Regions from separate parts of the Reyranella humidisoli genome, predicted to be linked through region 1. Evidence: riboswitches for the same ligand, from Rfam matches in the RefSeq annotation. Region 1 holds a riboswitch; each other region holds the start of a gene.
The links. Region 1 has a riboswitch for cobalamin ahead of KQ910_RS17865 (fatty acyl-AMP ligase). Riboswitches for the same ligand answer to the same signal wherever they lie in the genome.
Positions count from the first base shown of each region.

Region 2: it holds a riboswitch for cobalamin, as region 1 does, so the genes downstream of both, KQ910_RS02090 (HupE/UreJ family protein) here and KQ910_RS17865 (fatty acyl-AMP ligase) in region 1, are expected to answer to the same signal.
Region 3: it holds a riboswitch for cobalamin, as region 1 does, so the genes downstream of both, KQ910_RS05890 (carbon-nitrogen hydrolase family protein) here and KQ910_RS17865 (fatty acyl-AMP ligase) in region 1, are expected to answer to the same signal.

Region 1 covers NZ_JAHOPB010000001.1:3,696,954-3,700,220, reverse strand. The annotation lists gene KQ910_RS17875 (DUF2076 domain-containing protein) at 1-130, opposite strand, end outside; gene KQ910_RS17870 (serine hydrolase domain-containing protein) at 210-1,508, opposite strand; cobalamin riboswitch at 1,570-1,769, shown strand; gene KQ910_RS17865 (fatty acyl-AMP ligase) at 1,964-3,267, shown strand, end outside.
Region 2 covers NZ_JAHOPB010000001.1:422,858-426,124, reverse strand. The annotation lists gene cobO (cob(I)yrinic acid a,c-diamide adenosyltransferase) at 1-510, opposite strand, end outside; gene KQ910_RS02095 (HupE/UreJ family protein) at 661-1,290, shown strand; cobalamin riboswitch at 1,343-1,536, shown strand; gene KQ910_RS02090 (HupE/UreJ family protein) at 1,661-2,281, shown strand; gene KQ910_RS02085 (DUF1636 family protein) at 2,298-2,681, shown strand; gene cobW (cobalamin biosynthesis protein CobW) at 2,678-3,267, shown strand, end outside.
Region 3 covers NZ_JAHOPB010000001.1:1,213,766-1,217,032, forward strand. The annotation lists gene KQ910_RS05880 (FecCD family ABC transporter permease) at 1-482, opposite strand, end outside; gene KQ910_RS05885 (ABC transporter substrate-binding protein) at 479-1,300, opposite strand; gene KQ910_RS05890 (carbon-nitrogen hydrolase family protein) at 1,297-2,070, opposite strand; cobalamin riboswitch at 2,210-2,408, opposite strand; gene KQ910_RS05895 (histidine phosphatase family protein) at 2,511-3,131, shown strand; gene mnmG (tRNA uridine-5-carboxymethylaminomethyl(34) synthesis enzyme MnmG) at 3,186-3,267, shown strand, end outside.

The DNA of each region.
Region 1 (3,267 bases):
ACGGTGCGGCCGGCTGTTGCGTCGCGAAGCCGTTGATGAACTGTTCGGCCTCCCGGTCGCGCGGCTGTGTTTCGAAGGGTTTCAGCCGATCGAACAATCCCGAGATCAGGTCGCGTTCCTGCTGCTGCATGACAAGGTCTCCCGCCGCCGGCGAACACCCGGGGCTCCGCCAACGTGGTTGTCCGCCAGCGGAGCGTCAAGGGTGGCGGTCAGTTGACCATTGCCTGGTAGACGAGGTCGCGCATCAGGTAGCGATAGCGCAGGCGTGCCTGCGGCGACTGCATCATGAAGATGACATACATGCGCTCGCGCGGGTCGTGCCAGAAATAGGTCCCGTAGGCGCCACCCCAGTAATAATCGTTAGGCGATCCCGGCAGGGGGTTGACGCCCTGCACGTTGCGAACGGCAAAACCCAGGCCGAAGCCCTGTCCCATCCTGGCACTGGGCTCCAGCGCCTCGAAGCGGAACATGTCGGCGCCCATCTTGATGTCGGGCGGCAGGGCGTCTGCGGTCATCAGGTCGATGGTCTTGCGCGAGACGAGGCGCACCCCGTCGAGCTGCCCACCGTTGGCGAACATCTGCAGGAAACGCGCATAATCGGCCGCGGTCGAGACCATGCCGCCGCCGCCCGAGCGCCAGGTGAACTTCTCGGTGATGTCCGGGATCGCCGGCAGTTCGTTCTTCGGCCCCTCCTTCATCGGCCTGGCGCCGCGCGCCTTCTTGTCGGCGCTGGCCTCGAAGGCGGTGTCGCCCATCTTCAGCGGCTTGGTGATGCGCTCCTCGATGAACTTGTCGAGTGGCATCCCGGAGGCGACCTCGACGACGCGGCCCAGCACGTCGGTCGACATCGAATATTCCCAAGTCGTGCCCGGCTGGTAGAGCAGCGCCAGCTTAGCCAGCTTGTCGGCCATCTCGGCATTGGTCTGGCTCCGGTCGGCGACCTTCATGTCGAGATAGGACTGCTTCACCGGGTTGGCGCCGACCGCGCCGTAGGTCAGGCCCGACGTATGGCGCATCAGGTCGTGCACCGTCATCGGCCGGAACTGCGGCTCGAGCACCATCTCGACCGTGCCGTCGTCCTTCTTCTTCGGCACCGCGACCTTGGTGTCGGCGAAGGCCGGGATGTAGGTCGACACCCGGTCGGCGAGGGTGAGCTTGCCCTCTTCCATCAGCATCATCGCCGCCAGCGTCACGATCGGCTTGGTCATCGAGGCGATGCGGAAAATCGTGTCGTTGGTCATCGCGACCTTGGCGTCCTTGTCGCGGAAGCCATAGGATTCGAACATCACGATCTTGCCGTTGCGGGCGATCAGCACGACCGCGCCCGGCAGCTCGTTGTTCTTGACGCCCTCGTTCAGGCGGTCGCTCAGCCGCTTCAGCCGGGTCGACAGGAAGCCGACTTCCTCGGGCGACTGGACCCTGGGAATGCCCTGCGCCCCGACCGGCAGGGCCGGCAGGGCCAAAATGACACCAAGCGCCGCCGCTGCGGCCAGACGAACCATCGACATTCCTCACTCTCCTCCCGGTCTTTGCGGCATCAAAGCAATTGACCGGCGCCCGGCGCAAGCCTAACGAGAGAATATCGACGGTCCTCCTTAACCGGAGGCGAACAGGGAATGCCGTGCCGCCTCCCAAAAGGCCAATCGGCAGCTGTACCCGCAGCTGTAAGCGGCGAGCGAACGCCCAAATGTCACTGGACGAAAGTCCGGGAAGACGGGCAGGAGCGTTGACCCGTGAGCCAGAAGACCTGCCGGCGATAGCGTCGCTCTTCCGATGGACGGGATGATCCAGCGGGACGGTCAACCGAGCGGTGACGCGCTTCGTGCGAACCGTTTGGGAGATCGTCGTGACGTCGATCCGTGGAATTATGCCTGCGCTTGTTTCGGACGCCGTTCCGGGCGATGGAGACTCAGGTCAATTGCAGCGATATGTCTCGGCCCTCCAATCGAACCCAGACCGTTGGGTGACTGCTCCTACGCCAACCCGCAACGTCTCCCTGCCCTTTCGCCGCGGCGGCTTCGGCAGCCTGTGCGAGGCGCTGGACTATGCCGCCCGGGGCGAGACGGGACTTAACTTCTTCGACGCCCGCGGGCGTCTGCTTAGCCCACTGTCCTACCGGCAGCTCCGCGAGGAAGCCCAGTCCTTCGCCCGCCGGCTGATCGGGGCCGGCCTCGAGCCCGGCGAGCGGCTGATCCTCGTGGCCGATACCTGGCCCGGCTTCTGCACCGCCTTCTTCGGCTGTCAATATGCAGGCATCGTGCCCGTACCTGTGCCGGTGCCGGTCGGATTCGGTGCCAAGGCCCAGTACATCTTCCAGCTCCGCAAGCAGATCGAGGCGTCCCAGGCCGTGGGCATCCTCGCGCCCGACGAGCTGGCCGAGTTCGCCCTGACCGCCGCCGAGGGTACGACCGCGCGGCTCGCCGGCCCGATGTCTCTTTTCAACGCGCTCCCTGAACCCGGAACGGAGCTTCGGCCGCTCGGACCGGGAATGGAATGCTACATCCAGTTCTCGTCGGGCAGCACGCGCGCGCCCCTGGGTGTGGATATCCGCCAGGACCGTCTGATGGCGAACATCGACGGATCGATCGCCGCCCAGGGCCTGGACGATGCCGATTCGGGCGTGAGCTGGCTGCCGCTCTACCACGACATGGGTCTGATCGGCTTCATCCTGGCGCCGATGTGCGCACAGCGAACAGTCGACCTTCTGGCGCCGCGCGACTTCGCCCGGCGGCCGATGCAGTGGCTTTCGCTAATCTCCCGCCGCCGCGCGACCATCACCTACAGCCCGAGCTTCGGCTATGACCTGCTCACACGGCGGGCCCAGACCGTGTCGGTGAACGATTTGGATCTGTCCAGCCTTCGCCTCGCGGGCATCGGGGCCGACATGATCCAGCTTCCGGTGCTCAGGCGATTTGCCGAGGCTTTCAAGGCGGCGGGCTTCGACGAGCGCGCCTTCATGCCGAGCTACGGCATGGCCGAGGTCTGCGTGGGCCTGAGCTTCACGCCACTGTTCAGCGGCGTGAAGGTCGACCGTTTCACCGATCCGCAATCGGGCCTGACGCGCGACTTCGTGGTCTGCGGCAAGGTCCTCCCCGGGCACTCGGTGGAAATCCGCGACGAGACCGGCGCGATACTGGGCGAACGAAGCGTCGGCCGCCTGTTCGTGCGCGGCCCCAGCGTCATGCCGGGCTATTTCCAGAAGCCCGAGGAGAGCGCGCGCGTTCTCAGCAACGGCTGGCTCGACACCGGCGATCTTGGCTACTGGCA
Region 2 (3,267 bases), 3.3 Mb from region 1:
GGCGTTGCGGCCGGTGACGACGATGTGCTGGTCGGGACGGCGCGCCTTAAGGGCCTCGAGGACGGCGCCGATCTCGAGATGGTCGTAGCGCAGCGAGATGTTGAGTTCGTCGAGCACGATGAAGCGGATCGAGGGATCGGCCATCAGGTCGCGCGCCACGGACCAGGCCCGTTCGGCGGCCGCGACGTCGCGCGCGCGATCCTGCGTCTCCCAGGTGAAGCCCTCGCCCAGCGTATGCCATTGCACCTGATCGCCGAAGCGCTCGACGGCTGTGCGCTCGCCGGTCTGCCAGGCGCCCTTGCCGAACTGCACGACGCCGCACCGCAGTCCACGGCCGATGGCGCGCAGGAGAAGGCCGAAGGCGGCGGTCGATTTTCCCTTCCCCTTGCCGGTGTGGACGATCAACAGGCCCTTTTCGATGGTCTTGGCGGCGACTTCGGCGTCCTGCACGGCCTTCCGGTTGGCCATCTTGTTTTTATGCCGTGCGTCGTCGCTGATCTCGTTCGTCATGGACTTCGGCCCTTCGATGCAGTGGAATCGCCAATATCGGCTATAGTTTCACCGCCGATGCGGAATTGGATTGACGAGTTGTGCAGCTGCACCCTATCTGAGGTGCATGCGCGCCCCAAGCGAGGGCCAAAGACGGGACCAGGGAAGGTGATGCGGGTTTCCATCCGGCGGCTGGGCTTCTGGACGACGCTTGCGCTCGCGGTTCCGCGGTTGCCGGTCCTTGCCCACACGTTGGTGGAGGAGGAACTGCCCCGGACCTTCGCCGAGGGTTTCCTGCAGGGTGTCGGTCTCCCGGTCATCAGCGTCTATCACCTGGCTGCGATGATCGGCATCGGCATCCTGGTCGGCATCGCCGCCCGCGGCATCGTCCCGGTGCTTGTCTTCGGTGTCGCCGCCATCGCCGGCGTGGCGCTTCAGCTCAGCCCCTACGACATTCCCGCGGACGGCGCCTTCGTGGCTTTGACGACGATGCTGATCGGCGTGCTCATCCTGATCCGCCAGCCGATCAGCCCGAAGGTCGCGTCGGGCATCTTCGCCGTCGCAGGGCTCGTGCACGGCTATTCGCTGGGGGTGGTCCTGATCGGGGCGGATGCCTTGCCGATCGTCGCCAACGTCGCGGGCCTGCTCGTGGCGCAGACGGCGCTAGGCGTCGCTTCCTGTGCGCTCACGCTGGGTGTTAGCAAGTGGCCGGCGCAGCGGACCGCGCTGGTCGTCGCGGGGTCCCTGATCACCGCCGTGGGCGGCCTTGCCGCGATCCAGGCCGCGGGGCTGATCAGCTGACCGCCGCGCCTGCCGGGGCGACCGAATACCGTTGACGCGACTTCGCCCGGACCCCTATCAAGCACGTGACGGTGCCCCGCAAGGGGATCAAAAGGGAACACGGTGCCGGGCCTCGCGCCCCAATCCGAGGCTGCCCCCGCAACTGTGATTGGTGAGTCGAAGGCCTCGATACCACTGGGAAACCGGGAAGGTGGCCGAAGACGAAGAGCCGAGAGCCAGGAAACCTGCCGTCGAAACTGCCGCATCCGAGTCCTCGCGCGGGGAAGCACGAGGAACGAGGTCCACCCGACATCCGGCCTTGCCGGATGCGCGGGCTCCGTCGGAGACGGCATACCCCGAGGGCATGTGCCCTCATACGACGGAGACGATCATGAAGGCGGCGATCACGCGTTCGGGTTCCATTGCGTTGCTGTTGTCGATGGCGGCGACCGCGCCGGCCTTCGCCCACCATCCAATGGGCGGCCAGACGCCGCAGACCTTCATGAACGGTCTCCTGTCCGGCCTCGGCCATCCCATCATCGGCCTCGACCATCTGGCTGCGGTCGTCGGCGTCGGTATCCTCGCAGGCCTTGCCGCTCGCGGTATCGTGCCGGTCCTCGCCTTCAGCGCGGCCGTGATCGCGGGCGTCGTCGTGCATCTCGCGGGCATCGGCCTGCCGGCAGGTGAATTCCTCGTGGGCCTCAGCACGCTCGTCATCGGCGGCCTCGTGATCGTGCGCTCGAAGCTTTCGCCGGCATTGGCCGTCGCGCTGTTCGCCCTGGCTGGCCTCGTTCACGGCCATGCCCTGGGCGAGGCGATCGTCGGTGCCGAACCCACGCCGGTCGCCGCCTATCTCGCGGGCCTGTTCGTGGTCCAGTCGGCGCTCGCGGTCGCGGCCTATGCCCTGACGCTCGCGGTGATGAGCCGGCCGTCGCGGGCTCTCGGTGTCTCTGTCATGGGCGCGGTCGTGGCCGTGATCGGCGCTGCCGCCGCAACGGCCGCGACCCTCTAGGTCGAGGCGCATTCGCATGACTGCATCGACGCTCTACGTCTGCACGACCTGCCGCAGCAGCGCCGATGACGCGAATGCGCATCCCATGCGCGCCGGCGCACGGCTGCTGTCGGCGGCGCAGCGCGCGGCGGCAGAAGGTTATCCGCTCTCGCAGATCGTCGGCGTCGAGTGTCTCTCGAACTGCTCGCGTGGCTGCACGATCGCCGTCGGCGCGCCCGGCAAGTGGACTTACGTCATTGGCAACCTCGATGCCGAACAGCATGCGCCCGATATCCTCGCCTTCGCGCGTCAGCACAGCGCGCATGAAACCGGCGTCACGGTCTGGCGCGAGCGGCCCGAACACATCCGCAAGAACACCATCGCGCGCGTCCCGCCGATGAACCTCCGGGAGTCCTCATGAGCACGCTCGCCAAGGTGCCCTGCACCATCGTCACCGGCTTCCTCGGCGCGGGAAAGACGACGCTCGTCCGCCATGTGCTGGAGAATGCCGACCGTCGCCTCGCCGTGATCGTCAACGAGTTCGGCGATGTCGGCATCGACGGCGAGATCCTGAAGAGCTGCGGAGTCGAGAACTGTCCCGAGGATGCGATCGTCGAACTGGCCAACGGCTGCCTCTGCTGCACCGTCGCCGACGATTTCGTGCCCGCCCTCAAGAGCCTGCTCGACCGTCCCAATCCGCCCGAGCATATCGTGATCGAGACGTCGGGCCTCGCACTGCCGAAGCCGCTGGTGAAGGCCTTCAACTGGCCCGAGATCGCCTCGCGCGTCACCGTCGACGGCGTGATCGCCGTGGTGGACGGCGCGGCGGTGGCGGCCGGCCGGTTCGCCGACGATCCCGCGGCGGTGGCGCGCCAGCGCGCGGAGGATTCGTCGCTGGATCACGACAATCCCCTCGAGGAAGTGTTCGAGGACCAGATCCTTTGTGCCGACCTGATCCTGCTGAACAAGGCCGACCTGATGACGGACGCCGACCGGAAGGCGGTCAT
Region 3 (3,267 bases), 2.5 Mb from region 1:
ATTTCCTGGTAGGCGAAGGGATTGGGCGACATCGCCAGCACCAGCGAGATCAGGGCCGCGGCGATGGCATTGATGGCAACGCCCATCAGCAGCAGAGATACCGTGCCGGTGCCCGACCGGACCGCGCCCATCAGCAGGGCGACCGCGATGCCCGCGCCGGCGATCCCGGCCAGCGGCAGGGCCAGGACGAAGGCCGCGGCGAGACCGCTGTAGAAGGCGCAGACCGCGGCGAAGCCGGCACAGGCCGAAACCCCGATCACGCCCGGCTCGGCCAGCGGGTTGCGCAGCCAGCCCTGCAGCACCGCGCCGCTGAGACCCAGCACACCGCCGATCAGAAGGCCGAGCGTCGCACGCGGCACGCGCAGTTCCCAGACGATGGCCCAGCCGACCTCGTTGCCCAGCCGCCACGGCCACCAGGCCGGACCGACGGCGAGCGACAGGAGATAGAGCGCCACGACCAGCAGGATGAGCCAGCGGTTCACGGCCGCGCCGCCGCGAGCAGGCGGATCGCCTCGAAATTCTCCGGCCCGGCGCAGATCGAATATTTGATCGGCAGGGACACGAGCCGGGTCTTTCCCGCGAGGGCGAGCAGCGCGTGATGGTCGACGAACTCGGTCGCGCGCGCGGGATTGGCGTTGGCCGCACCGTCGAGGACCAGCAAGCCCGGCTGGTTGACGAGCACCTCCTCAAGCGCGATGCGGCCATAGGCCGGGATGCCCAGCCCGGCGGCGAGATTGCGGAAGCCGGCGACACGCAGCAGCTCGTCCATCAGGCTGCCCTTCCCGGCGGTGCCGCGATTGGCCTGAAGCGTGATCGCCGTGGCGATGGGCGCACCGTTCCAGGTGAGCTGGCGCTTCTGCTCGCGCATGTCGGCGATCAGGCCTTTGCCGATCTCCTCGCGGCCCATCGCGATGGCCATGCTCTCGATGATGCTCTCGGCGTCATCGATCGAGGCGCCCCACTTCACTTCGAGCATGCGGATACCGGCGATGCGCAGCAGGCGCTTCAGCGTCGCGTGCGAATCGCGGTCGAAAATCACGAGGTCCGGTCGCAGGGTGAGGATCGATTCGACGGTCGCCCGCACCGTGGGAATGGACGCGGCACGATCTGCCAGCACCGAGATACGGGGATCGCGCGACAGGTAGCTCACGCCGACGAGCTGGCCTGGTGCCGCGAGGCGCATCGCCATCTGGTCGAGGCAGAGGTTCACCGTCACGACGCGCTGCGGTGTCTGCGCGGTAACTGCACCGACAGTGAAAAGCAGGAAAAGTACACCGATCAGTGTACAGCGGAGAGTCATCGGACACGCCAGTCGGCCAGGCGGCGGGAGTCGGGCGTCCAGTCGACCCATGCGATCCGTGGTTCGGCAGACGCATGAGAGAAAGCGACCGTGCCGTCGACCGCCGCGAGCGAACAGGCCGCGTTGAAGTCGAGCACGTCATGGCCGGTGCGGTTGCAGACGAGGACCGGCCTGCCGGTGCTGGAGGAAGCGCGTTCCCATTCGCCGTTGGGCCCGTGCAGGCCCGGCGCCCACGCGGCCGAGGAGAGATGCAGGTCGACACCAAGCGCCGCGGTCTCGTCGATCAGGCGCTTTGAATACATGTCGGCGCAGACGAAGAAGCCGACGCGGCCGATGCCGTCGATCGGGATCACTGTCGGCCGATCGCCCGGTGTCGACCAGGACTCGGAGCCGACACGCAGCGCGTTGATCTTGCGATGCCGGCCGGTCACGGCGCCGTCGGGCGCGAAGACCACCATGCTGTTGAACAGCGCATCGGGCGTGGCTTCCGGCGTGCCCAGCACCAGTGTCGCGCCAGTCTCGCGCGCGAGTGCGCCAGCCCAGGCGAACAACTCGTCTTGACCCTCGGCGATCCAGCCGGTGCCTAAAAGGTCGCGGAAGCCGTACCCGCTCACCGCAAGTTCCGGCGTCACGATGAGGCGCGCACCGTTGGCGGCGGCCTGGCGCACGGCCTGTTCGATGGCCTGCCGGTTGGCCGCGATCTCGCCGGGACGCGGCGCGAGATGGAGGAGCGCGATGGTGGCGGTCGAGGTGGCGGTGGCGTTGGTCACGGCGGACAAGGCTACGCCACCGGCCATGACTTGCAGCAAGTTTCGACGGATCGGCGTCAACGACGGATCTCCCCAACGGTTCGCACGAAGCGCGTCACCGCTCGGTTGACCGTCCCGCTGGATCATCCCGTCCATCGGAAGAGCGACGCTATCGCCGGCAGGTCTTCTGGCTCGCGGGTCAAAGCTCCTGCCCGTCTTCCCGGACTTTCGTCCAGTGACATGTGGGCTCTCGCTCGCCGCTCACAGCTGCGGGTACAGCTGCCGATTGGCCTTTTGGGGGCGGCACGGCATTCCCTGTTCGCCTCCGGTTAGGGAGGACCGTCGATCCCAACCCCGTAAGGCAAGCGCCTTCCGGCCGTCAAGACGAGGTGCCGAGCGACTTGTGTGCGGTGGAGCCGATTTCCGGCGGTCGGAGCCGGCGCCTGCGATAGACTGGCGGTATGACTAGGATATTGCTGACCCGCCACGGTCACGTCGACGGCATTCGTCCCGCGCGCTTTCGCGGTCGCGCGGAGCTGCCGCTGACGGCGCGGGGACTGGCGCAGGCCGACGCTTTGGCCAGGCGCATCGCCGGACGCTGGAAGCCGTCTGCCGTCTATACGAGCGCGATGCAGCGATGCATCGTGACCGGTCGTCGGGTTGCAGAGATGTGTGGGATTCGCGCATCGGTTCATGGGGGTCTGGGCGACATCGACTACGGCGCCTGGCAGATGCGCACGCATGAGGAGGTCGCGCAGGAAGCGCCCGACGCCTATCGGCTGTGGCGGCAGGCGCCGCATCTCCTGCGCTTTCCCGGCGGCGAGTCGTTGCAGGACGTCGTGGCGCGGACGGCGGACGCGCTGCGCCTCGTGATGGCACAGCACGGCAGCGAGACGGTCGTGCTGGTCGGTCATGACAGCGTGAACCGCGCGCTGCTGCTTCAGCTCCTCGACCAGCCGCTCTCGGCCTACTGGAAACTGGCGCAGGATCCGTGCGGCTTGAGCGAGATCGAGATCTCCGGCGCGGGGGACGTGCGGGTCGGCTTCCTGAACGACACGAGCCATCTCGAGGGAATCGTCTAGGCCGGCCTGAGGATAACTGGACCATAGCCGACCGGGCGGCGTAAAAGGCCGGCCATGCGGGCCTTTTCATACGACGTGATCGTGGTGGGCGGTGGCCATGCCGGCTGTGAGGCCGCGGCCGCAGCGGCGCGGATGG